Linked DNA regions of Telluria mixta. The protein of the gene in region 2 binds, or shares a complex with, the protein of the main gene of each other region. Links are inferred from orthologs where the notes say so. Each region holds a gene or a part of one and is shown on either strand. Other genes may lie near its edges.

Evidence for each region.
Region 1: the proteins of fliM (region 2) and cheY are in contact, whole or in part, in a crystal structure (PDB 1F4V), measured with the Escherichia coli proteins. The link is inferred for Telluria mixta from one-to-one orthologs.

What each region holds. Positions count from the first base shown.
Region 1 is NZ_CP119520.1:4,216,223-4,233,432, reverse strand. Bases 3,635-6,593 are described here. They hold cheY (chemotaxis response regulator CheY), read right to left. Parts: upstream 5,333-6,593; coding sequence 4,937-5,332; downstream 3,635-4,936. Other genes in these bases: cheD (chemoreceptor glutamine deamidase CheD), read right to left, coding at 6,589-6,593; P0M04_RS18865 (protein-glutamate methylesterase/protein-glutamine glutaminase), read right to left, coding at 5,498-6,571; cheZ (protein phosphatase CheZ), read right to left, coding at 4,304-4,936. In the rest of the region: P0M04_RS18905 (enoyl ACP reductase FabMG family protein), read left to right, coding at 1-51; P0M04_RS18900 (DUF3460 family protein), read left to right, coding at 142-339; P0M04_RS18895 (segregation and condensation protein A), read left to right, coding at 373-1,266; panC (pantoate--beta-alanine ligase), read left to right, coding at 1,287-2,126; P0M04_RS18885 (flagellar brake protein), read left to right, coding at 2,235-2,990; more of cheD, read right to left, coding at 6,594-7,188; P0M04_RS18855 (CheR family methyltransferase), read right to left, coding at 7,207-8,091; P0M04_RS18850 (chemotaxis protein CheW), read right to left, coding at 8,147-8,644; chemotaxis protein CheA, read right to left, coding at 8,680-10,842; P0M04_RS18840 (response regulator), read right to left, coding at 10,888-11,253; P0M04_RS18835 (hypothetical protein), read right to left, coding at 11,332-11,883; flagellar motor protein MotB, read right to left, coding at 11,909-12,880; flagellar motor stator protein MotA, read right to left, coding at 12,917-13,777; P0M04_RS18820 (class I SAM-dependent methyltransferase), read right to left, coding at 13,912-14,685; flagellar transcriptional regulator FlhC, read right to left, coding at 14,706-15,254; flagellar transcriptional regulator FlhD, read right to left, coding at 15,350-15,667; kynU (kynureninase), read left to right, coding at 16,252-17,210. UniProt on the Escherichia coli protein: Involved in the transmission of sensory signals from the chemoreceptors to the flagellar motors.
Region 2 is NZ_CP119520.1:3,432,089-3,441,716, forward strand. Bases 163-2,912 are described here. They hold fliM (flagellar motor switch protein FliM), read right to left. Parts: upstream 2,155-2,912; coding sequence 1,171-2,154; downstream 163-1,170. Other genes in these bases: fliO (flagellar biosynthetic protein FliO), read right to left, coding at 163-568; fliN (flagellar motor switch protein FliN), read right to left, coding at 727-1,152; fliL (flagellar basal body-associated protein FliL), read right to left, coding at 2,182-2,724. Outside these bases: more of fliO, read right to left, coding at 1-162; P0M04_RS15255 (flagellar hook-length control protein FliK), read right to left, coding at 2,935-4,227; flagellar export protein FliJ, read right to left, coding at 4,258-4,698; flagellar protein export ATPase FliI, read right to left, coding at 4,735-6,123; P0M04_RS15270 (flagellar assembly protein FliH), read right to left, coding at 6,120-6,800; flagellar motor switch protein FliG, read right to left, coding at 6,845-7,855; flagellar basal-body MS-ring/collar protein FliF, read right to left, coding at 7,855-9,540. UniProt on the Escherichia coli protein: FliM is one of three proteins (FliG, FliN, FliM) that forms the rotor-mounted switch complex (C ring), located at the base of the basal body.

The DNA.
Region 1 (17,210 bases), 790 kb from region 2 along the record:
TGGCTCAACCACGACATCATCGCCCGTCAGCTGAATGCGTTGCACCAATAAGCGCTGACTCGCAGTATCATTCCTTGTTTTTATGATGCGGCGGCTCCCGATAAACGGGGCCGCCGTTTGTACGACTTGCCTAGAAAAGCCATGAAACACATCCAGTACGAATCCGAGCACACCAAGTTCATCAAGGAACTGAAGGAAAAGACCCCGGGCATGGAAGAGCGCCAGCAAGCCGGCCGCTCGCTGCTGTGGGACAAAGCCCCGCTGTCGCTGGACGAGCAGCGCCGCGTCAACGAATCGCGCCTCCGCCAGCAGGCGTATCCGTACCAGACCAAGGTCTGACGCTCGACCTGCTGCATTCCGAGGCCGACGACGATGATGCCCGAGCAGGCGCCGCCCGATGGGGGCGCCGATCCCGAAGCGGGCGACGGCATCGCGGCTCATGTGCCCAACCCTCCGCCTGAGTCCGCTGATGCCGACGCCCACGTCGACAGCGCCATCGCGCGCCTGTATGGCGAACCGCTGCTGCACCTGCCCACCGACCTGTACATCCCTCCCGATGCGCTCGAGATCTTTCTCGACGCGTTCGAGGGTCCCCTCGACCTGCTGCTGTACCTGATCCGCAAGCAGAACTTCGACATCCTCGACATCCCGATGGCCCAGGTCACGTTGCAGTACCTGGAATACGTCGAGCAGATTCGCAAGAGCAACCTGGAACTGGCGGCGGAATATCTGCTGATGGCCGCGATGCTCATCGAGATCAAGTCGCGCATGCTGTTGCCCAAGCGCGTCGACACGCTCGTCGAGGAAGCGGAAGATCCGCGCGCGGAACTCGTGCGGCGTCTGCTGGATTACGAGCAGATCAAGGTCGCGGCCCAGCAGCTGGGCGCCCTGCCCCAGGAAGGGCGCGACTTCGTGCGCCCGCAGCTGCACATCGAGCAGGCGCTGGGCCCGGTCTGGCCGCAGGTCGATCCGCACGACCTGCAGCGCGCGTGGATGGACGTGCTGCGCCGCGCCAAGCTGACCCAGCATCACCGCATCGGCCGCGAGGAATTGTCCGTGCGCGAGCACATGTCGGCCATCCTGCGCACCTTGCAGTCGGCCCGCTTCGTCGAGTTCTCGGAACTGTTCGGCGGCCAGGCCAGCGTGCCCGTCGTCGTCGTGCATTTCGTCGCGATGCTCGAACTGGCGAAAGAAACGTTAATCGAAATAACCCAGGCCGAACCTTTCGCCCCCATCTACGTGCGGCTCGCCTATTCCCCGGCGTGACCCATTTCGAATCTGACACTATGAAAATCATCTCCACCATTGACGAACTGCGCGACCAGCTGCGCGGACAACTGCGCACCGCCTTCGTGCCGACGATGGGCAACCTGCACGAAGGCCACCTGTCGCTGATGCGCCTGGCGCGCCGCCACGGCGATCCCGTCGTCGCCTCGATCTTCGTCAACCGCCTGCAGTTCGGCCCGAACGAGGACTTCGACAAATATCCGCGCACGTTCGAGGCGGACGTCGCCAAGCTGGAGAAGGAAGGCGTGTACGTGCTGTTCGCGCCGACCGAGAAAGACCTGTATCCGGAACCGCAGGAATACCGCGTGCAGCCGCCCGATGACCTGGGCAATATCCTGGAAGGCGAATTCCGCCCCGGCTTCTTCAACGGCGTGTGCACCGTCGTGACGAAGCTGTTCTCGTGCGTGCAGCCGCGCGTGGCCGTGTTCGGCAAGAAGGATTACCAGCAGCTGATGATCGTCCGCAACATGGCGCGCCAGTTCGCGCTGCCGACGGAAATCATCGGGGCCGAAACCTTCCGCGCGGAAGATGGCCTCGCGCTGTCGTCACGCAACGGCTACCTGGGCACGGCGGAACGCGCCGAGGCGCCGTTCCTGTACCAGACGCTGCAGTACGTGGCCGAGCAGACCCGCGCCGGCCACGCCGACCTTGCGCTGCTCGAACGCGACGCGATGGAACGCCTGGCCGCGCGTGGCTGGCAGCCCGACTACGTGTCGATCCGCAAGCGCATGAACCTGCAGGCGCCGAGCCGCGAGGAATATGAAGCGGGCGCCCCGCTCGTCGTCCTGACGGCGGCCAAACTTGGTGCGACGCGTCTGATCGATAATCTTGAGATCTGACTCTAATAGTTCCATTGTTGCAAATATGTTGTAGGAATTGGCAACTCTTCTTGCTAGACTCGGAGTTTGGCTTTTTACCCAAACCACGTAAAAAGAAGGAGTAGCGTCTTGACCGACCTCTCAATGGCTATGATGCGCAAAGGTCCGCCCAAACCGGACGACGTCGTCGACCGGATCCACCTGAACACGGGCGCGCACGACATGCGCGAACCGTTCGACATCGGCGACGCGTTGACCACGCTCGCCCTGACCGGCGAAGCCGTGACCGTGTATCCGCGCGGCCAGGATTTCTTCCTGGCGCGCATCGACAGCGTCGATCCCGAGGGCAAGGTCTTCAGCCTCGAGCTCGCTGGTGACCTCGTGCTGGCGGAAGGCCCGGCCACGTTCGTCGCCGCGCTCGGCGGCAACGCCAAGATCCAGTTCGAACTGGATGCCAACTGGGCGGTCGTGCCGGGTCGGCCCGATCTCGTGCAGCTGCCGCTGCCGGACGTCTGCCTCGTGCTGAACCGCCGCGCCGAGCCCAGGCTCGAATCGCCGGTGGGAATGAATTACAGCGCCCGCTTCACCATGATGGGCAAGGTGTTCGAGATGCCGCTGTACGATTTTTCGCGCGGCGGCGTGGGCCTGCGCGCGACGCCGGACCAGGCGCTCGAACTGTACGTGGGCAAGAAACTGGACGGCGTGCTGCTGGAAATGGGAACCACGCTCGTCGTCACGGCCGACCTCGAAGTCCGCCTGCTGCGGCCGTTCCGCACGTTCCTGCTGGGCCAGCAGGTGCAGGTGGGATGCCGCATCTCCAACATCTCGATGCAGATGCGTCAGACGCTCGACCGGGCGGTCGACAAGATACAGAAGCGCAGATAAGAAAACCAGGCAAAACGGCCCGCGATGGGCCGTTTTGCCTGGTGGATCACGCCGCCACGTTTTGCGCCCACGCCAGCGCCGACAGGTGCGCCTTGTTGACGTCGAGCGGGCTGATGTCCAGCGACGCCGCCAGCGACGCGACGAGATCCGAATTCAGCTCGCATGCCTCCGCCAGCGCGAGATAGGGCCCGTAGGTCCCCCGCGTCCCAGCAGCGCCTGCACGACCTGCTCCGGCAACTGGATCGTGTCCAGCACCTCCTTCATCGGCAGTCCCAGCAGGCGGTCCAGCAGCGAGAACATGCCCGCCACGAACAAGTGCTCGCCCTCGCCGCGCGGCAGGCAGGTCTGGCCCAGCAGTTCGCACAGGCGCGCACGCACGACGGCCGTTTCCATCAGCACCGGCGAATAGCCGCTCGTGCTGGCCGTGGCCAGCAGCAGGACGAGCCAGCGGTACAACGGCGCGTAGCCGAGCATCGCGATCGCCTGGCGCAGCGACTGGATCTCGCGGCCCGAGCCGAAACCGGCAGAGTTAATGAAGCGCAGGAGTTTATAGATCAGCGCCGGGTCGCGCTTGAGCACGGCCTCGATCTTGGGCACGTCCTCGTTGTTCTGCACCATCTGCATCAGCTGCAGGATGATCGTCTGGGCCGGGTTCATGCCCTTGACGGGGTTGCCCGGCCGCGGCGTCAGGTGCAGCTTGCCGACGAAGGCGTCCAGGCCCAGCGCCGCGCAGGCGTCGAAGTCCTGCCACGTCGACACGGGACGCCCGACGAGCCGCAACGCCGACTGCTTCGCGGCCGCGTAGGTGCGCGCCTGGGCCGCCACGTCGGCGCCGGCGAAGCGCACTTCGGCGTAGGACGCGTAGGGCGCCAGGTTCTTGCCCAGCAGCGCCAGGTCGGCGCCGCGGATCGAGATGCCGACGCCGCCGGCGCGCAGCGCCTGCACGGCCGCACGGGTGTCGGGGTTCGCGAGCTCGCGCACGGAGAGCGAGAGGACGGTGCGTTCCGGCGGCAGCGCGTGCAGCGCATCCAGCGACAGCATCGCGGGCACGGCGTCGAGAAACAGGATCTTGTCGCGCAGGAGCCAGCCCTGCTCCTCGTCGACCACGTGTTCGGCGACGAAGGCGACGAGGCGTTCGAGGTCGGCGTCGCCGAGTGCCTGGCCGTCGCGCTGTTGCCAGCAGAGCTCGTAACCGATCACGCGCTGCTTCGGGTCGAGCAAGGGTTCACGGACGAGGAAGTGAGTCTGGTGCATGTCTTGTAACGATCGCCGGGTGGAACGAAAAACGGCGGCTTGAAGCCGCCGCGTCGGGATCAGAAGCCCAGGCTGTCCAGCAAGTCGTCGACCTGGCCCTGGTCGGCCACGACGTCGGTATTGCCTTCCGGGTTGATCTGCGGACCGTTCAGCAAGCCATTGTCGAGCTCGCGCTTGATCTCGCTCGGGGCGAAATCGACGAGCACTTGCACCAGCTGCTTTTCCAGGTTCTGGGCGATGCCCGTGATACGCGAGATCACCTGGCCGGTCAGGTCCTGGAAGTCCTGGGCCATCATGATGTCCATCAAATGCGCCTTCGTGGCGCTGGCCGCTTCGCGTGATTCGGCCAGGCTGGCGACGGTCCGTTCGGCCAGCGCACGCCAGTCGCCGTCGGCGCCCGGTGCGGCCAGCAGGGCCTGCCACGACTGGCTCAGTTCGGCGGCACGGTCGTCGATGCCATCCTGCAGCGGATTGGCGGCATCGGTCGCGTCGAGCACACGTTTGGCCGATTGCTCGGACAGCCGGACGACGTAATCGAGACGGTCGCGCGCATCGGGGATGTCGCTGGCGGCCTTCTCGATCAGCTTGTCCAGGCCCAGCCCGCGCAGGCTTTCGTGCAATGCGCGGGTCATGTGCCCGATCCGGCTCAGGACCTCGTCGGACGAGGTCGAGTCGGCGATGTGCTCGCTCATTTACGCGGCCTTTTCCATCTTTTCGAAAATCTTGTTCAGCTTTTCGTCCAGCGTGGCCGCGGTGAACGGCTTCACAACGTAGCCGTTGGCGCCGGCTTGCGCCGCCGCGATGATGTTTTCCTTCTTGGCTTCGGCGGTCACCATCAGCACCGGCAGCTTGGCCAGTGCGGGATCGGCACGGATGTTCTGCAGCATCGTCAGGCCGTCCATGTTCGGCATGTTCCAATCGGACACGACGAAATCGAACTGTTCGCTGCGCAGCTTGGCCAGTGCCTGGACACCGTCTTCCGCCTCGTCGACATTGCTGTAACCCAGTTCTTTCAGCAGATTCTTGACGATGCGGCGCATCGTCGAAAAATCGTCAACAACCAGGAAACGCATCTTAGGGTCAGCCATGAATTACTCCGTTGTTTCTCTTAACTCTGATTATGAGGCCTATTCAACCGGATTCGGTTGTAAACCTCTTGTGTGTTGGTAGATTCGGCACTGCGATACAAGCTGAAGCATAGCATTTTTGTTGCTCTACGGCGATAAAACCGCAGCGAAACCCACCCCTGCGGATCAAACGCGCAACGCCCGGCCCCCATGCGTTGCCAGATGGCCAAGCACGAGGCCCGGCAGTGCGCTCAGGGCGGCCACCTCGTGGGCGGCGCCGATGGCGATCGCTTCGCGCGGCATGCCGAACACGACGCACGACGCTTCATCCTGGGCGAAATTGTAGGCGCCCGCGTTCTTCATCTCCAGCATACCCTGTGCGCCGTCTTTCCCCATGCCCGTCAGGATCACGCCGACGGCGTTCTTGCCGGCCGCCTGCGCCGCCGAGCGGAACAGGACGTCCACAGACGGACGGTGGCGGTTGACGGGCTCGCTCTGCTCGATCTTCGTCATGTAGTTCGCACCGGAGCGCGTCAGCAGCAAATGCGAGTGGCCCGGCGCGATGTACGCGTGGCCCGGCAGCACACGTTCGTTGCCGGCGGACTCGACGACGCTGATCTTGCACAGCGAATCGAGGCGGCGCGCAAACGAACTGGTAAAACCTTCCGGCATGTGCTGGGCGATCAGGATGCCGGGGCAGTCGGACGGCATCTGCATGAGAAATTCGCGGATGGCTTCCGTGCCGCCCGTCGAGGCGCCGATGATGATCAGCTTTTCCGACGACGTCAGCGGATTGCGCAGTTGCGGCAGCGGCGTGGCGCCGCCGGCCGCGGGCGCCTGCAGGGTGCGCGGCTTGATGCGGGCGCGCGACGCGCCACGGATCTTGTCGGCGATCAGTTCGGTGTACTCGCGCATGCCGCTCTGGATCGAGATCTTGGGTTTCGTCACGAAATCGACGGCGCCCAGTTCCAGCGCGCGCATCGTGATCTCGGAACCGCGCTCCGTCAGCGACGACACCATCAGCACGGGCATCGGGCGCAGGCGCATGAGCTTTTCGAGGAAGTCGAGGCCGTCCATCTTCGGCATCTCGACGTCCAGGGTGAGCACGTCCGGATTCGTGCGCTTGATCAGGTCGCGGGCGACGAGCGGATCGGGTGCGACGCCGACGACTTCCATGTCGGGCTGCGAATTGACGATCTCGGTCATCACGCTGCGGATCAGGGCGGAATCGTCCACGATCACCACTTTGATCTTTGTCATTGGTTTTGCCTTTCTCTTCAGAACAGGTCGACGGCGCCGGAGACGGGCGTGACCTTGAGGCGGCTGGCGTAATCGAGCTCGCGCTTCGCCAGCGTGTCGTTATGGGTCTGCATCAGTTTCTTGACGAGCACCTTGCCCGTGCGCGGGAAAAAATACACCTTGCGCGGGTAGATGTCGTTCAGGTCCTCGGCCAGCACGGGAATCCGTTCCGTCTTGAGGAATTGAATGACGAACGCGGCATTGCGCTCGCCGACGTTCATCGCGGAAAAACCGCGCAGCACGGCGCCGCCGCCGAACACCTTCGCTTCCAGGTGCTCGCGCCGGGCGCCGGCCTTGAGCAGGTCGTTGATCAGCACTTCCATCGCATACGTCCCGTAGCGCATCGAGGCCGAGACCGGGTTGCCCGGATCGCCGCCGTCCGGCAGCATGAAGTGGTTCATGCCGCCCAGGCCCTTCACGCGGTCGCGGATGCAGGCCGACACGCACGAGCCAAGCACCGTCACGATCAGCATGTCCTTGCCCGTGTAGTAGTACTCGCCGGGCAGGATCTTGGCCGCGTCGCAGTCGAAGGTGCGGTCGTAGTAGACGTTGGTGGCGAAATGGCTGTTCGTTTCCATGGGCGAGTGTCGTGGGCGTCAGCCGTGGTTCAATTCGTAAACCGTCTTGCCGCGCAGGCGCAGCGAGTCGGAGACGTACAGGAAGTTCTCGGAGTGGCCGGCGAACAGCAGCGCGTCCGGTTTCATCAGGGGCACGAAGCGCGACAGGATCTTGCGCTGCGTGGCCTTGTCGAAATAAATCATCACGTTGCGGCAGAAGATGACGTCGAACGGGCCCTTGACGTCCCAGCCGTCGGCCAGCAGGTTCAATTGCCGGAACGTGATCAGCTGGCGCAGCTCCGGGCGCACGCGCACGAGGCCTTCCTGGGCGCCCTTCCCTTTCAGGAAGAAGCGGCGCAGGCGCGCCTGTTCCATCTTGTCGACGCGCTCGATCGGGTAGACGCCGGCGCTGGCCGTGGCCAGCACGTTCGTGTCGATGTCGGTGGCGATGATCTGCACCGGCGGGGTCAAGGTGTCGAACGCCTCGCACACGGTCATCGCGATCGAATACGGTTCTTCGCCGGTGGAGCTGGCCGAGCACCAGATCGTGAGCGGTCCGCCGTGGCTCGCGCGCGCCTTGAGCGCGTGTTCGGCCAGCAGCGGGAAATGGTGCGCCTCGCGGAAGAACGACGTCAGGTTCGTCGTCAGCGCGTTCGTGAACGATTCCCACTCGGCCGGCATGCGGCCCGCTTCCAGCGCGTCGAGGTAGGACGCGAACGAGGCGATGCCGTTGGCGCGCAGGCGGCGCGCGAGACGGCTGTAGACCATCTCCTGCTTGCTGTCGGCCAGCGAGATGCCGGCGCGCTGGTAGATCAGGCCCCGTACGCGCTCGAAGTCGGCGCGCGTGAAGTCGAACTCCTTGCCGGTCTCCTGTTTTGCCACCGGCTTCGTATTGTGCGGCACGTTGTTTGCCATGGGTTGCATTCGTTCTGCGGACCGCGTGCGGTCCGGGTGTGTCCCTTGCGCCGCGCTGCCTGTCTTATGCTGCCATCCGGTCCATCAGGCCCATCTCGCTGGACGACATCAGCTTGTCGATGTCGATCAGGATGAGCATGCGCTCGTCGACGGTACCGAGGCCGGTGAGGTAGTCGGAGTTGAAGGCGCTGCCCATCTCCGGCGCCGGCTTGATCTGGTCCGGGGTCAGCGTGGTCACGTCCGACACGCTGTCCACGACCATGCCCATGATGCGGCCGCCGATGTTCAGGATGATCACGACCGTGAACTGGTCATAGGTCGGCGTGCCCAGGTTGAACTTGATGCGCATGTCGACCACGGGGATGATGATGCCGCGCAGGTTGATGACGCCCTTGATGAATTCGGGGGCGTTGGCGATGCGGGTCACGGCTTCGTAGCCGCGGATCTCCTGCACCTTCAGGATGTCGATGCCGTATTCCTCGGAGCCGAGGGTGAAGGCCAGGTATTCGCTGCCGTTGCCGTCGTGGGCATCGTTCGGCTTGTTCGTCGGTTGAGTGGACATGTCGGTTCCTTATCGGAGCAAAAGTACGGTTTAAATCAGGAGATGACGGATTCGTCGGACAGTTGGCGCGACGAACGCAGCAGCGCGCCGACGTCCAGGATCAGCGCCACGCCGCCATCGCCGAGGATGGTGGCGCCGGAAATCCCGGCCACCTTGCGGTAGTTCGCTTCCAGGTTCTTCACGACGACCTGCTGCTGGCCGACCAGTTCGTCGACGAACAGCGCGGCCTTGCGCCCTTCCGCCTCGAGGATCACGAGGATGCCCTCGCACGGGTCGGTGATGCGCGGCTCGATGTTGAACATCTGGTACAGCGGGATCAGCGGCAGGTATTCGCCACGAACCTTCACCACGCGGCCCTGGCCGTGGATTTCCTTGACGTCGGCGCGCGCCGGCTGCAGGGACTCCACGACGAAGCCCAGCGGCAGGATGTAGATCTCTTCGCCGCTGCGGATCGACATGCCGTCCAGGATCGCGAGCGTGAGCGGCAGCGAGATCAGGATCGTCGTGCCGAAGCCGCGCGCCGAGCGGATGTCGATCGTGCCGCCGAGCGCCTGGATATTGCGCTTGACGACGTCCATGCCGACGCCGCGGCCGGAGACGTCGGTGACGATTTCCGCCGTCGAGAAGCCCGGTGCGAAGATCAGCTGCCAGACGTCGGCGTCACTCATGTTGTCCGACACCGGCAGGCCGTTCTGCTTTGCCTTGGCCAGGATGCGTTCGCGATTCAGGCCGCCACCGTCGTCGGCGACTTCGATCACGATATTGCCGCCCTGGTGCGCGGCGGACAGGAACAGGCGTCCCGACTCCGACTTGCCGGCGGCCACGCGCGCGGCGGGCAGTTCGATGCCGTGGTCGATCGAATTACGCACCAGGTGCGTGAGCGGATCGACGATGCGCTCGATCAGGCCCTTGTCCAGTTCCGTGGCAGCGCCGTTGGTGATGAAGTCGACCTTCTTGCCCAACTTGCCGGCCAGGTCGCGCACCATGCGCGGGAAGCGCGAGAACACGAAGTCCATCGGCATCATGCGGATCGACATGACGGCTTCCTGCAGGTCGCGCGTATTGCGCGTCAGCTGCGACACGGATGCCAACAGGCGCTGGTGCACCATCGGATCGAGGCCCGAGCTGCGTTGCTCGATCATCGCCTGCGTGATCACCAGCTCGCCGACGAGGTTGATCAGCTGGTCGACCTTTTCGATCGACACGCGGATCGACGACGATTCGGAACCCTGCGCATGGCCACCCTCGGCGGCCTTCTTGGCGGCTTTCTTTTCGGCCGCCACTTCCGTCACTTCAAGCGGTTCCGGCTTCGCGGGCACGGGCGGCGGCACCTCGGCCACGATGCCGACTTCCAGGCGGATCTGCTCGATCGGCTGGAAGAAGCCGTAGCCGAGTTCGTCCTCCGACGAGTCCGTGGTGGCGTCATCGACCGGGTCGGCCGGGTCGAAGAAGCCGTAGCCCTGCTCGTCCTCGATGCGGGCGCGTTCGGCGGCTTCGCGCGCGCGCTGCTCGGGCGTGAGCGGGGGCGCCTCGAAGATCCTGAGGTCGTTCGGATCGAGCACGAAGGAGCAGATGGCGATGATGTCGTCCAGGCCCTCGTGCGTCATGATGATCAGCGCCGTGCGGCCCGCTTCGAGCGGCACGACGGACACGCGACCCAGCAGGCCGAGTTCGTCCACCAGTGCATCGACGTCGCGCTTGGCGAGGTCGGGCAGCTCGATCTTGTAGCGGTGGGCGCCTTCGGTCACCTGCTGCTTCTGTTCCGCGTGCAGGAACGACGGCACGGTCGGCTGGTGCGTCGGCACGATCACGCCTTCGGACAGGTCGTGCAGCATCATGCGCACGTTGGCGACCGCCTCCTGGTCGACCTCCGCGCCGTTGCGGTGGCCGTCGAGCTGCATCTTGAGGATGTCCTTGGCGGCCAGGAAGGCGTCCACGTGCTGGCTGGTCAGTGCCATCTCGCCCTTGCGGATGCGGTCCAGCAGGGACTCGAGCACGTGCGTCACCTCGCTCATGTCGTTCAGGCCGAAGGTCGACGCCCCGCCCTTGATCGAATGGGCGGTGCGGAAGATCGCGTTCAGGTCTTCCGGGTCCGGCGAATCGATATCGACGGCCAGCAGCAGACGCTCCTTTTCGGCGAGCAGCTCTTCCGCCTCGTCGAAAAAGACCTTGTAAAACTGGCTGATGTCGATGGTCATGTCAAATATCCGTCTGGTGCGATCGGCGGGAAACCCATGGGCCCCTTAGCCGATGACTTTCTTGACCACCTCGATCAGGCGCTGCGGGTCGAACGGCTTGACCAGCCAGCCGTTGGCGCCGGCCGCGCGGCCTTTCGTCTTCATGTCTTCGGACGACTCGGTCGTGAGCATGAGGATCGGCGTCTTCTGGTAGCCCGGCAGGCCGCGCAGCGACTTGATGAGGGTGAGCCCGTCCATCTTCGGCATGTTCTGGTCGGTCAGGACCAGGTCGACGGTCTGAAGCTTCGCCTTTTCCAGGCCATCCTGTCCGTCGACGGCTTCCACCACTTGGTAGCCCGCGGCCTTCAGGCTGAAAGCCACCATCTGGCGCAGGGAACTGGAATCGTCGACTGCGAGAATAGTTTTTGCCATCTTTATGCTCCTGCTGTTTTTTCTGTAGTCAGTCGGGGTCAGAGCCCACCCGAGAAATTCGGGCTCTGACCCCGTAAATTAAAACAATTCCACGTCGCCGCTCTCGAGATGCCGCTGCTCCACCGACTTGCGCAGCATACTCCGCAGCTCGAGCGACTGGATCGCCAGCGCCATGCTGACCTTCCCGAGGCGCTCGACGATCTCGTCGCCGTCGCTCTCCGGCAGGATCTCGTCGCCATGCTCGGACAGCGTCGTCAGGAAATCGCGCAGGCCGGTCACGCGGCGCAGCGTGCGGTCCAGCAGCTGGCTCGTCATGTCCTGGAACTGCATGCTCGTCACGGCCGCGTTCACGTGGCCGGCGATCTCGCCCGACATGCCCGTCAGGCATGCACTCTCCTCGGCCGTCGGGGCCTGCCCCGCCAGCAGGCGGTTGATCGCCTCCTGGCGCGAGTCGACCACGTGGTGGATCGCCATGAAGCTGTTCGTCAGCTTCTCGACGGCTTCCTCCAGCAACAACGTCGTCTGCACGAGGTCGGTCTCGACTTCGGACAGGTGGCGCCGGCCATGGTCGGATACACCCGACAGGAGGCGCTTGACGTGTGACCCGAGAATCTTTTTTCTTGTCGTCATAAAATCCTCCAGAACTCCCCGCCCGTTATTTCTTCCCGGCCGGCGCTGCCGCCGGCTGTGCCAGACCGCCACCCGTTGCCTCAGCTACGGCTTTTACCGCCGCATCCGCACTTTCGCCCGGCACGTCCAGCGGCGTACCGTCGTGCAGCACGGCGTTCTCGGTCCGCTTGTTCATCACGAGAATGCTGATGCGGCGGTTGATCGGGTTGAATGGATCCGCGCGGTCGAGATGGACGGCCGAGCCGAGACCCACCACGCGCAGGATCTTGGCGTCGGACAGGCCGCCATGCACCAGTTCGCGGCGCGAAGCATTGGCGCGGTCGGCCGACAATTCCCAGTTCGTATAACCTTCGGCGGTCGAATACGGCGTGGAATCCGTGTGCCCCGACAGCCCGATACGGTTCGGCACGTCGTTCAGCACGAGGCCCAGCACATCGAGGATGTCGCGGGTGTACGGTTGCAACTGCGCACTCGCCGAGGCGAACATGGGGCGATTCTTTTCGTCGACGATCTGGATGCGCAGGCCTTCGCTCGTCACGTCGAGCAGCAGCTGGTTCTTGTACTTGCGCAGCAGCGGATTGGCGTCGATCGTCTGCTGGATGCGTTGCTTCAGCTCTTCCAGGCGCGCCGCCTCGGCCTTCTCGAGGGCTTCGCGCGCGGACTTCAGGTCCATCGATTTCTTGTTGGGCTCGATGTCGCCGTTCTTGACCTGGCCGTTGCGGCGCGTCAGGTCCTTGCCGCCGCCCTGCAGGATCGAATTGCTGTTGCCGGCGCCTGAGCCGCCCTGCATGGCGACCTTCAGCGGCGTCTTGAAGTACTGGGCGATGCCTTCCATGTCGCCCTTGGTCGTCGAGCCGAGCAGCCACATGAGCAGGAAGAATGCCATCATCGCCGTCACGAAGTCGGCGTACGCGATCTTCCAGGCACCGCCATGGTGACCATGGCCGCCCTTCTTGACGCGCTTGACGATGATCGGCTTCTGGCCTTCGTCAGCCATGACGGACTCCCGCGCCGATGTGGTTACCTCGCACCATTACTTGCTCTTGGCCTTCTTGATGTGGTCCTCGAGTTCCGCGAACGTCGGACGCTCGGTCGAGTACAGCACTTTGCGGCCGAATTCGACGGCCAGCGCCGGCGCGTAACCGTTCAGGCTCGCCAGCAGCGTCACCTTCACGGTCTGGAACATCTTGCTCGATTCTTCCAGCTTCTGTTCGAGCAGGCTGGACAGCGGTCCGACGAAGCCATAGGCCAGCAGGATACCGAGGAACGTACCGACGAGCGCGTGCGCGATCAGCATGCCCAGCTCGGCCGGCGGCAGGCCCACGGATTCCATCGTGTGCACCACGCCCATCACGGCCGCCACGATACCGAACGCCGGCAGGCCGTCGCCCAGCTTCGCGATACATTGCGCCGGGACCGCACCTTCATGATGGTGGGTCTCGATCTCGTTGTCCATCAGGTTCTCGATCTGGAACGCGTCCATGTTGCCCGAAACCATCAGTCGCAGGTAATCGGTGATGAATTCGATAATGTGGTGGTCCGCCAGCACCAGCGGGTACTTCGAGAACACGGGGCTCTGCTCGGGGCTCTCGATGTCGCCTTCGATCGACATCAGGCCTTCCTTGCGCACCTTCGACAGCACGTCGAACAGCAGCGACATCAACTCCATGTACATTTCGCGCGTGTATTTGGAACCCTTGAACAGCGTGGGCAGCGCCGCAACGGTCGCCTTCACCGCCTTGGGCGTGTTACCGACGAAGAATGCACCGAAGGCCGCGCCGCCGATCATCAGCAGTTCGAGGGGCTGGAACAATGCTGCCAGGTGACCGCCGGCCATGGCAAAGCCGCCGAAGACGCACGCGCAGACGATTACGTAACCAACAATGACAAACACGGGACTCCCGATGCGTGATTCCGGGGTTCGCCCGGATTGGATCCAAGTTGATGAATCCAAAGAGAAATATTTACGTAGGGAACTAGATTAGCTTGAGAATGGCCCACGGGCAAGTAAAAGTGCCCCGACGACCGTCAAAATTGCCAAAGAAAGAGAATTTTCTTACTGTTAGTCGTCACAATGCGACGGTCGGGCATTCTCCCGGGAATGTCGAATTCGTAACTTAACAGGATGCTACCGGGGCGCATTTCGCTCTCCGCCTTGCGCCACAACCCTGCCATCGCGGCCGGTGACAGATAGGCGAACACGACGTCGTAGTGACTGAAATTCACCGATTCGTAGTCGGCACGCAGGAAGCGCGCCCGGCTGCCGGACAGTTTTGCGCGCACGCGGCTGACGAACCACGGCAGCGGTGCCAGTTCGATGCCGTCCACCCGGGAATCCGGCCGGCGCCGCGCCAGGTCGAGCACGAGGCCGCCCAGGCCGCTGCCCACGTCGGCGATCGCGAGCGGACGGTCGGCGGGCAGCACGTCCGCGACGGCATCCCAGGCCGTACGCCCGGACGGGTAGTACGGCACCTGCGTGCGGAACGTCGACCAATATATTAGAAGGAACAGTACGAACAGCACGAGGAACAGGCCCGGCGGCAGATCGAAGCCGCGCGCCAGCAGCACGCCGGTCGGAAATACGAGTTCGATGGCGCGCCACCAGATGGCGAGCCGGAAGGCCCAGGCCAGCAGCGCGGCGAAGGCACCCTGGATGAGGGCAACGCCCTCCCACGACATGGGCATGCCCGCGCGGGCGAGCAGCCAGACGGCGATCAGGGTAAGCGGGAAAGCGCCGGCCTGGGCCAGCAGCGCGCGGACGGACGGCGCCGCGAATGCGCGGCGCGAGGCAGGCTGGGTCATCGACCTGGAGGGAGGACCGCTCAGGCGGCGGCGAGTGCGGCGGCGTCCTTGGCCTTGCGGGTCTTGCCGGCACGCGAAGGCATGTGGCACAGGCCGCACTGGTAATCGTTGTTCAGGTCGAGGGCGTTGACGACATATTTACCCTGGCACTTGGAGCACGGCGCCAGCTGGAGCATATTGCCCTGGAAGAAGCGCACGAGGGTCCAAGCGCGGGTCAGCGACAGCAGCGGCTCTTCGCCCGCGGCCGGCGGCATTTGTTCCAGGTACAGCTTGTAGGCCTTCATCACGGCTTCGATGCCCGTGGCACCGGCGTACTCGACCAGGAATTTATAGATGTTGATGTACAGCGAAGCGTGGATATTCGGTTGCCAGGTCAGGAACCAGTCGGTCGAGAACGGCAGCATGCCCTTCGGCGGCGACACGCCCTTCAGTTCCTTGTACAGCTTGATCAGGCGCTCGCGCGACAGGGAGACTTCGCTTTCCAGCAGCTGGAGGCGGGCACCGAGCTGGATCAGTTCGATGGCCAGCTGGATTTCCTGGGCTTCCGAGACGACGCTTTTCTTGGTCATGCTGTTCTCCGTGACTTCGCTTGAGTTCGACTTTGATGGGGCTGCAGGCCGGGACACCCGGGTTAGAGCCCTAACTGAAAAACCGGGCTCTGACCCTATGCGATTTCTTCGGCGGGCTGGCCAGCCATCAGGATGGCGGCGTGCGACTGGGCCAGGGCGCGGTCTTTGCTGTGGCTCGTCAGCATGCCGAGGATCGCGGCGTCGTCGAAGCGGAAGCGGGCCAGCATCATGTTGCCGCCGGCGAGTTTCAGGATCTGGGCGTTGCTCATGCCTTCGAGCAGGTCGGCGATGTCGGCCGAGATGCCGAGACGGAAGATTGCGGTGACCTTGTCTGCGCGGATCATCTGCTGTGCCAGCATCAGGTAGCTCAGGTTTGCATCACGAATTTCAGCCATCATGTCGTTCGCAGTCATTTCCATCTCTCCGGTTGATCTATCTGTGAGGCGTTGTGTGTTGCCGTTGAGATAGATTCTGACTGTGAGGAAACTTTTGGAGAATTGGAGAGTGTCTGTATTTTTCGTCCGGCAAAGACGAAGTCGATCCGTAGGAGTTTGTCTGACAAACCCTGCCGAATCGTGGTGGCTCCCCTATGAAAAGGGGGCGGAAGAATGATGTGCAACCGGGGCGTTTTCCTGCCCTTCGACGTCGCCAACAACGTATTGCTGTGTTGGTTTACGTCAACGGTTTCGGGAACTTTAGGGTTCCTCAAAAAAAATTTTTTGTCCCTCAAGCAACCCTACTGACTCGTTATCGGACCGTTTTTGCCGAACTTTAGGGTTTCGACAAACTTTTTTTGATCCAATCCCGGTCATCTGAGAGGGTTATCGGCAGCCTTTTTGAAAACTTTAGGGTTCCTGCAAAAATTTTTTTCGAGACCCTTTCCCGGGTATCTGGATGGGTTATCGGACGCCTTCCGGAGAACTTTAGGGTCCGGACCAAAAATTTTCGAAAAATTTTTTCTGCGCCCGATTGATGTAAAAGTGGCTACACTTCCCGCATGAACCCACCTACGTATGACACCGCCGCCGTCACCACGCGCGCGGCCAGCCTCGCGCTCGACGCCGCCGACCCGGCCGCACCGCTGCGCGACCGATTCGACCTGCCCGAGGGCGTCATCTACCTGGACGGCAATTCGCTGGGCGCCCGCCCGCGCGCCGCCCTCGACCGCGCACGCGACGTCGTCGCCCAGGAGTGGGGCCAGGGATTGATCCGCAGCTGGAACACGGCCGGCTGGTTCGCCCTGCCCGGCCGCCTGGGCGACCGCCTCGCGCCCCTGATCGGCGCCGGGGCCGGCGAAGTGGTCGTCACGGACACGACGTCGCTGAACCTGTTCAAGGCGCTGGCCGCCGCGCTCGCGATCCAGGCCGACCGCGACCCGGCCCGCAAGGTCCTCGTCACGGAACGCAGCAACTTCCCCACCGATATCTATATGGCGGACGGTCTCGCACGCTGGCTGGACCGCGGCTACCGCATCCACCTGGTCGACACGCCGGAAGAACTGGAAGCGGCCGTCGACGCCGACTGCGCCGTACTGATGCTCACGCACGTGAACTACCGCACGGGGCGCATGCACGACATGGCCGCGCTGACCCGTCACGCGCACGCCCGCGGCGCCCTCGTGCTGTGGGACCTCGCCCATTCGGCCGGCGCCGTGCCGGTGGACCTGAATGGGGCCGATGCCGACTTCGCCGTAGGCTGCACGTATAAATACCTGAACGGCGGGCCGGGCGCGCCCGCCTTCATCTGGGTGCCCAAGCGCCACCAGGCCGCGTTCCGCCATCCGCTCACGGGCTGGTGGAGCCATGCGGCGCCGTTCGCGATGTCGCACGGGTTCGAGGCCGCCGACGGCATCGGGCGCGCGCTGTGCGGCACGCAGCCGGTCGTGTCGCTGGCGCTCGTCGAGTGCGGGCTCGAGATCTTCGAGGCCACCACCATGGCCGCCCTGCGCGCCAAATC
Region 2 (9,628 bases):
GGGCAAGCGCGGCGTGAGCGTTGGTATCGCCATTCTGCCCGTCCTGGCGCGGCATTGTCGCCAGCGCGTTGATGCGGCCGGGTGATGCACCGACCACGATCCATTCATTGCCCACTTCGACCACCACGATGCGCTCGCGGCCGCCGAGGTTCAGCGAGCCGACGACGCGCAGGTTCGCGTTACCGCCGCCGACCTTGGGCCCGTAGCGCTTGAGGAACCAGGCGAGGGCGCCCAGCACGGCCAGCACGAGGATCAGCGCGAACAGTGTCTGCAACAGGCTGCCCGTCGATGAGCCGGCCGGCATCGTGACCGGCGGAACGGCCGTGCCCGGCGTGGCGGGACGCGGGGCGACGACGTCGGGCTGCGTGGCGGGGACTGCCGCGCCGGTGGGTGCGGCGGTGGTGTCAGGCTGGACGGTGGGCGTCGGCGCAGCGGATGGCGCGCCGGTGCCGGCGACTGCCCGCGGTTGTGCATTCGCAGCGGGCGCGGGCGAGGTGGCCGAGGTGGCGTGTTGGACTTGCTGGGTCGTCTGCTGAGCAGGGGCCGTCGCCGCCGCAGGTTCGGTCAAGACGGGCGCAGGTGCCGATGCAGGTGCCTGCGCAGCTGCCGTCGTCGCAGCCGCCGGTGCAGTATCGGCCGACCGTCCCGCTGCCTGCCCAGGCCCCGGCTGGGCCGCGCAGGCGGCCAGCGGAAGCGCGAGGGCGAGGGTGGTCAGCAGGCGTGCCGTCATTTGTTGAGCTTGCGGATGCGCTCCGACGGGGTGATGATGTCGGTGAGGCGGATACCGAACTTGTCGTTCACGACCACCACCTCGCCCTGGGCGATCAGGCAGCCGTTGACGAGCACGTCCATCGGCTCACCCGCCAGGCCATCCAGTTCGACCACGGAACCCTGCGCGAGTTGCAGCAGGTTCTTGATGGCGATCTTGGTGCGGCCCAGTTCCACCGTCAGCTGGACGGGGATGTCGAGGATGAAGTCGATGTCGTTGGGCGTCTCCGGACGGGGGCCCTTGTTCGAGAAATCCTTGAACACGGCGGCCGAGGCCGCCTGCTGCTGGTTGGCCAGCGCAGCGGCTTCCGCGGCGGCCTGTTCGGCGATCGCTGCGCCCCAATCGTCGTCGAGACTGCCTTGGTCGTCTTGAGTGTCGGACATGTTTCTCTCCTGTGTTGCTTACTTGTTGAAGGTTTCGCTGTTCGCCAGCAGTTTTTCGACCTTCAGCGCATATTGTCCGTTGAACACGCCGTAGCTGCAGTCCATGACGGGCACGCCGTCCACGGTGGCCTGGAGCGTTTCCGGGACCGAGATCGGGATCACGTCGCCGACCTTCATGTTCAGGATTTCGTCGAAATTGGCCTTGCCGTGGCCCAGCACGGCCACCAGTTCCACTTCCGCCACCTGGATCTGCTGCGTCAGCAGGCGGATCCAGCGCTTGTCGACTTCCAGCGCCTCGCCCTGGATGCTCGACGTCAGCGCGTCGCGGATCGGTTCGACCATCGAATAGGGCATGCAGAAGTGGATCTGGCCCGACACTGAACCGAGCTCGATGGTGAAAGTGCACGATACCACGACTTCGTTCGGGGTGGCGATGTTCGCGAACTGCGTGTTCATCTCCGAGCGGATGTACTCGAATTCGATCGGGTACACCGGTTCCCACGACTTGGCATACGCCTCGAACACGATGTCGAGGATGCGCATGATGATGCGTTGTTCGGTCTGCGTGAAATCGCGGCCTTCCACGCGCGTGTGGAAGCGGCCGTCGCCGCCGAACAGGTTGTCCACGAGCAGGAACACGAGGCCCGGGTCGAACACCATCAGGGCCGTGCCGCGCAGCGGCTTCATGTGGACAAGGTTCAGGTTGGTCGGCACGACGAGGTTACGGATGAACTCGCTGTACTTCGACACGCGCACCGACCCCACCGACACTTCGGCGGAGCGGCGCAAAAAGTTGAACAGGCCGACGCGCAGATACCTGGCGAAACGCTCGTTGATGATCTCGAGCGTCGGCATGCGGCCGCGGACGATCCGCTCCTGCGTTGCCAGGTTATACGTGCGGACTCCCGAGGTGTCTTCAGGCGTCGCGACGTCGTCCTGATCGCCGTTGACCCCTTTTAGGAGGGCATCGACTTCTTCCTGTGAGAGAAAATTATCGGCCATGCTGCTTTTACCGTAATGACTTCTGCTTTACTGGATGATAAAGGAAGTGAAGAGAACGTCCGACACTTCCTGTTCGTCACCGTGCGGCACGAACGGTTCGTTGACCGCCGCGAGGATCTCGCCGGCCAGTTGCTGCTTGCCTTCCACCGTGCTGATCTCGGACGCCTTCTTGCCCGACAACAGCAGCAGCACGCGGCTGCGCACCTTGGCCATGTTGGCCTTGATGAGCTCGACCTGCTCCGGACCCTCGACCTGCAGGGTGAACGCGACCTGCAGATATTGATCGCCGTGCTCCGGCTGCAAGTTGACCGTGAAGGCGTCGACAGCCACGTATTCGGGCGGTGCCTCGTCCTTCTTCTTTTTCTTGCTGCTCGAGTGTTCCTTCTTGGCCGGTTCGGCCGCCGCTTCCGCGCTGCTGCCGTGCATGAAGTACCAGCCGGCACCCCCGCCCAGGCCGAGCACGACCACGGCCGCGCCGATCATGATGAACAGCTTGCCTTTACCGCCGCTGGCTGCCGGTGCCGCCGCATCCGCTTTCGGATCGGCTTTGATTTTTGGATTCGCTTTCAAGAGTCTTCGGTCCCACTGTTGGATCGTCCCGTCATTATGTCATTATCGAGAAAAAGTGAGCAGCGGCAACGGTCGAAAAGAAGGAGGAACCTGGGGTATCTCGTTGTTTCTTGACGGATTTGTTGTCGAGGCTGTATCCCTGGACGTGAAAAGGGTGATCGATGCCACGCAGCGATCACCCCATCTGGTTGTCAATGACGCCAGAACTATTTACGCGAAGGTATCGACCACCCCGAGATCGCCGCTCCGTGCGATGCGCGTGGCTGGCCGGACCGTGGCTTCGCCCACCACCGTGCCCGCATCGTTGCCGCCCTGGCCGCGACCATTGTTGCGCCGGCCGAAGCCGTTCGACGCCATCGCCTGGTCCTGCTGCGCCTGGCCGCCGTTCGACATGCCCGCGTTGACGGTCGCATTGCCCAGCGCGATGCCGCTCTCCTTCATCATTTCCTGCAGGCGGGGCAGGGCGTTTTCCAGCGCCTGGCGGACTTCCAGCTGGTTTGCCGAGAACGTCACGTCGGCCTGGCCGTTGGAGACGGACAGCACCACCTGCAGCGGACCCAGGTCCGGCGGGTTGAGGGTCAGCGACGCGGTCTGGTCCTCGGCACCGACCATGTAGATGACCTTCTGGCCGACCTGGTCGTTCCACGCATCCGTGCCGACGTGGGCCGACAGCTCTTCGCTGGCCGCAGCCGCGGCCTGGGCCGCTTCCAGCATGGCCGGCTGCAGCTGGGCCGCCGCGACGGTCGCCACCGGTGCCTGTTCCTTCTGGGCGAGCAGCGCGGCGTCGCGCGCCTGCTGCAGGCTGAATTCGGCGGGATCCAGCTGCGGCTTGACTTCCGCCTTGACATTGCCCAGCGCGGCGCGCAGGTCGGCCGAGGCCGCCGCCTTGTCCGCGCCGAGGTCGGCACCGGCGGCCGCGAGGGCCGGGTTCTTGATCGACGTGGCCGAGAAGGTCCTGGCGCCGGCTACGTCCGTGCCGGCTTCCTTCGACACCGACTTCATCGCGGCCTGCAGCGCGGCCAGCTGGCCGGCGTCCGTGCGCTTGCCCTTGCCGGACAGCGCGTCGAAAGCCTGGGCCGCGGTCGTCGTCTTGCCCGCGTCCGCGCCCGGCTTGTGCAGGCTTGCCATCAGCGCGAGCATCGCGCTGGCCGGGTCGCCCGCCTTGGCCGTGCTGTCGTCCTCGGCCTTGTCGTCGTCGGCCTTGGCGGTATCGTCCTTCGCATCGGCGGCATCCGCCTTGCTGTCGGCCGGCCTGGCGGCCTGCGGTGCGGCCTCGTCGGGCTGCGCAGACTTGTCCGCCTCGGCGGGCTTGGACGCCTCCTGCTTCGGGGCGGGCGCGGGGGCAGGTGCCGGCGCCGGCATGGACGCGAGTGTGCTGCGCTCCAGTTCGCCGCTCAGCATCGCGCTGAACTGGCTGCCGTCGCTGCCGCCATTGCCCGGGTTGTTCGGACGCTGGTTGATGCCGCTGGCCGTGTTGAGCTGGAGAGGGGAGGTCGTGTTCATGTCGCTAGTCGCTCAGGTTGGGTGGCGCGGTCAGCGCCTGGCGCGGACCGTGCGGGCCGCGTGGTCGTCCATCATCTTCTGGTCGCGCTTGTTTTCGATCGCGAGTGCCTCGGCGGCCGCGCGTTCGTTCAGGGTCCGGTATGACAGGCGCTTGCGCTCGCTTTCCTGCCAGCCCTTCTTTTCCATGTCGGCTTTGACACGCGCGTGCTTCAGCACTTCGCGCTGGCCGTCGATCGCCTGTTCCAGCTTGCCGAGGAAGGCGACGAAATTCTGGTACGCCAACGGGGTGATGCCTGCCATTTGCGCCGCGTCGAGCCGGTTCGCGTAGTCGTCGCGGTAGCCGAGCAGCATCTGCAGCTTCTGCTCTCCCTCGTCGACGGCCTTCAGCGCCGCGCCCAGGCGCTTCGCGCAGGCGTCGGACTCGCGCTGGGCGAGGTCGATCAGGGTGTCGAGTGCGGATGCGTTGGCCATGGTAGATCAAGTATACCGATGAGCTTTACCGGCCAATCAGCCGAACAGCGAGGTCAATTCCCCCAAGCTCTGCAGCATGCCGACGTTGTCGTGGATTTCCTGGCACAGGAAGGCCTCGATCCGTTCGTTCAAGGCGATGGCCTTGTCCAGCACCGGGTCCGTGCCGGGCGCGTAGGCGCCCACGCTGATCAGGTCGCGCGAACGCTCGTAGCGCGAATACAGCTGTTTCAAGGTGCGCGCGGCCTGCTGGTGCTCGCGCGACGTGATGCCGTGCATCGCGCGCGAGATCGATTGTTCGATGTCGATGGCGGGGTAGTGGCCCGCCTCGGCCAGTTTGCGGTTCAGCACGATGTGGCCGTCCAGGATACCGCGCGCCGCGTCGGCGATCGGGTCCTGCTGGTCGTCGCCTTCCGACAGCACGGTATAGAACGCCGTGATCGAGCCGCCGCCGGCCTGGCCGTTGCCCGCGCGCTCCACCAGCACGGGCAGTTTCGCGAACACGGACGGCGGATAGCCTTTCGTTGCCGGCGGTTCGCCGATGGCGAGGGCGATCTCGCGCTGGGCCATCGCGTAACGCGTGAGCGAATCCATGATCAGCAGGACGTTCCGGCCCTCGTCGCGGAAGTGTTCGGCGATGGCGGTGGCGTAGGCGGCGCCCTGCAGCCGCATCAGCGGCGGCGAGTCGGCCGGCGCGGCCACGACGGCCGAGCGGGCCAGGCCTTCCTCGCCGAGGATCTGCTCGATGAATTCCTTCACCTCGCGGCCCCGTTCGCCGATCAGGCCCACGACGATCACGTCCGCCGTCGTATAGCGCGCAATCATGCCCAGCAGCACGGATTTACCGACGCCAGTACCGGCGAACAGGCCGAGACGTTGCCCGCGGCCCACCGTCAGCATGGCATTGATGGCGCGCACGCCGACGTCCAGCGTTTCCGAGATCGGTACGCGGTCGAGCGGGTTGATGGGGCGCGCGTTCAGCGGCCCCATGTGTTCCGTGGAGACGGGGCCCTTGCCGTCCAGCGGGCGGCCGGCGCCGTCGACGACGCGGCCGAGCAGGCCCCAGCCGACGGGCAGGTGACGCGCGCGGTCCATCGGCCGGCGGCGCGGATGCGTCACGGTGCCGGGTTTCGGCATGCTCGCTTCGATCGGGAACACGCGCGAGCCGGGCACGACGCCTTCGACGTCCGACTGCGGCATCAGGAACAGGCGTTCGCCCTCGAAGCCGACGACTTCCGCCTCGATCCGGGCACCGGACGCGACCGGAATCATGCAGGCGGCGCCGACCGCGAGTTTCAGGCCGACACACTCCATCACGAGACCGGCCACGCGCGTGACGCGGCCCGACACCTGCATCGGCTCGACGAGATCGACCACGCTGCCGCAGTCGTTCAGGTAAGCCTTCCAGCGGCCGGTATGTGTGTTCATTCCAGCCAGTCCAGGTCCTTGCCCAGCGCATGCGTCAGGCGCTGCCAGCGTGCGCCGATCTGGGCGTCGATCTGGTTGCTGGCCGTGTCCACGCGGCAGCCGCCGCGCGCGATGTTGTCGTCTTCGACGATGCGCCAGCCGTTCTTGTCCAGCTCGTGGCCAATGCCGCTGCGAACGATCAGCGCGTCTTCCGGATGCAGCATCAGCAGGGCCGGCTGTTGCAGGTTCGGCAGGTAGTCGATGGCTTCGCGCACGACGGGGATGATCAGGTCCGGCTTCACGTCGAACGCCGTGCGCACCATGCCGCGCGCCAGGTGCAGCGCGAGTTCCAGCACGTCGTTGGAGATGGCTTCGTCGGCTTGCGTGACGGCGTCGCCGAACGTCGTGGCGAGTTCGCGCAGGTGTTCCAGTTCCTCGGCCGCTTCGGCGCGGCCGAGCGAGAGTCCTTCCTCGTAGCCGGCGGCATGGCCTTCGGCCTGGCCCGCTTCGAGACCTTCCGCATAGCCTTCGTCGCGCGCGGCGGCGCGGATCGCTTCGAGCTCTTCCGCGGTCGGCAGCTGGATCATGGACTCCGACTGGGGCGGCGGTTCGTACGCGCGCGCGGCGGCCGCGGCAGCGGCGGCTTCGGCTTCGCGCTGGGCACGGACGCTGGGACGCTCGTCGCCGAACGACGTCATTTCCCAGCGTTGATATGCAGACTGAAACTCTTTTGAGATAACCATCAGACGAACGAATCCTCACCTTTGCCGCCCAGCACGATCTGGCCTTCGTCGGCGAGACGCCGGACGATTTGCAGGATCTGCTTCTGCTGGGTTTCCACTTCAGACAGACGCACGGGACCTTTCGATTCCAGGTCTTCGCGCATCATTTCCGCCGCACGTTGCGACATGTTTTTGAAGATTTTATCGCGCAAGTCCTGCGACGCGCCTTTCAATGCGATGATCAGCATCTCCGACTGCACTTCGCGCAACAGCAGCTGGATGCCGCGGTCGTCGATATCGATGATGTTGTCGAACACGAACATCTCGTCCATGATCTTCTGCGCCATGTCGTTGTCGTAGTTCTTGATGTTCTCCATGACCGAGCTTTCCTGCTCGCCGCTCATGAAGTTCAGGATCTCGGCCGCGGTGCGCACGCCGCCCAGCGACGACTTCTTGATGTTCTCGTTGCCCGACAGCAGCTTGGTCAGCACGTCGTTCAGTTCGCGCAGCGCGGCCGGCTGCACGCCGTCCAGGGTGGCGATACGCAGCACGACGTCGTTGCGCAGGCGGTCCGTGAAATGGGCCAGCACTTCGCAGGCCTGGTCGCGCTCGAGGTGCACGAGGATCGTCGCGATGATCTGCGGGTGCTCGTTGCGGATCAGTTCCGCCACGGACGGCGAATCCATCCACTTCAGGCTCTCGATGCCGGAGGCGTCCTTGCCGCCCAGGATGCGGTTCAGCAGCACGGCGGCCTTGTCGTCGCCGAGGGCCTTGGTCAGCACCTGGCGGATGTACTCGTCCGAATCGAGGCCGACGGTCGACTGCAGGTCGACGCGCTCGCGGAATTCGCCCAGCACCGTGAGGACTTCCTCGTGCTGCACGGCCTTCATCTGCGCCATCGCGGCGCCCAGCTTGAGCACTTCGCGCGGGCCGAGGAACTTCATCACTTCGGCCGCTTCGGCCTCGCCCAGCGCCAGCATCAGGATGGCCGCCTTGGTCGTGCTTTCCTTGTCCTTGTCCTTGTCGCTCATTATTCAGTCCCCAGCCATTCCTTGATCACGTTGGCCACGATACGCGGATCGTTCTTCGCCATGTCTTTCGCCATTTCCAGGTTGCTCTTGTAGACCTGGACCTTCTGGTGTTCTTCCGCCTCGCGCAGCACGCGGGCTTCTTCTTCGGGATCCGGCTCCGGTTCCGGTTCCGGCTCTTCCGGTTCCGGCTCGGGCGGGATCGCCACGGCTTCGTCGAACTTCTTGATCGCCGGCTTGAGCAGCGGCCGCACGAAGCGGAACCACAGGAAGGCCAGCACGAGGGCGATGAAGACGTAGCGTGCGATGTCCTTCGCCAGCGGCAGGTTGGCGGGATCCTTCCACCAGTCCGGCGCCTGCTCTTCCGGCTTGTCGACGCCGTCGAACGGGGCGTTCGTCACGTTCAGCGTGTCGCCGCGCGCCTGGCTGTAGCCCATGGCCTGCTTGACCAGTTCGTTGATCTGCGCGACTTCGGCGGCGGTGAGCGGCTTGACGACGACCTTGCCCGTCTTCGGATCGATGCTGCGGCGGTAGTTCACCACCACGCCGACCGTCAGGCGCTGGATGCCGCCCATCGGCTTCTGCTCGTAGCGGATGGTCTTGTCGACTTCGTAATTGGTCGTGGCATCCTTGCGGCTCGGGCCGGTCGTCGTTGCCTGGCCTTGCGGCTGGGCGCCGCCTTCGAGCGGTGCGGTCGCCACGCCCGGCGGCTGGTTCGACAGCGCGCCCGGGATGCCGGACGGGTTCGTGCTGCCCGGACCGGTCTGCTCGGACGTCTGCTGGCTGCGGATCGCCTGCGGTTCCGGCGGCGAGTTCGGCTTGTACATCTCGGCCGCGGTGTCGGTCTGGGCGAAGTCGACTTCGGCCGTCGCTTCGGCACGCACGTTGTTCTGGCCCACGAGCGGGGCGATGATCGACTGGACCTGCTTGACGATGTTCTGCTGCAGCGCCTCGACGTACTTCAGCTGGTTCGGGTCGAGCTGCTTGCCGTTCTTGTTCGCGCTGTCCGACAGCAAGGTGCCGTTCTGGTCGACGACGGTCACGTTGGACGGCGTCAGTTCCGGGATCGACGAGGCCACCAGGTGCACGATGGCGCTGACCTGGGCCTGGTCAAGGGCGCGGCCCGGTTGCAGGTTCAGCAGCACGGAGGCGGTCGGCTTCTGCTGGTCGCGCACGAACACGGACGGCTTCGGCAGCGCCAGGTGCACGCGGGCCGACGAGACGGCGGCCAGCGACTGGATCGAATTGGCCAGCTCGCCCTCCAGCGAGCGCTGGTAGTTGACCTGCTCGACGAATTGCGACGTGCCCAGCTTCTGGTTCTCGAGCAGCTCGAAGCCGACGTTGCCGGCGCGCGGCAGGCCTTGCTGGGCCAGCTTCAGGCGCAGGTCGTGGATGCGGTCGGCCGGCACGAGGATCGCGCTGCCGCTCTCGGAGAATTTGTACTTGACCCCCATCTGGTCGAGCGATGCGGTGATGGCGCCGCCGTCCTTGTCGGTGTAGTTGGAGAACAGCACCTTGTATTCCGGCGCTGACGTCCACAGCCACAATGCGGCGACGATGGCCACCACGCCGGCGATGGCGCCGCCGATGACGATGCGTTTACCGTTCGTCGTCTGCCAGAACTTCGGCTTCTCGTCGGCCGGGGTTGCGATGTCGCTGTCGAGGAGTTCTTCCGCTGTCGTTGCCATGTTGGGGGGAGGGAATGGGTGTATGAACGCCATTATGGAGCCGTACGGCAACATTCAAACCCCGGAATAAGGCCCTGTTTACGGCGCT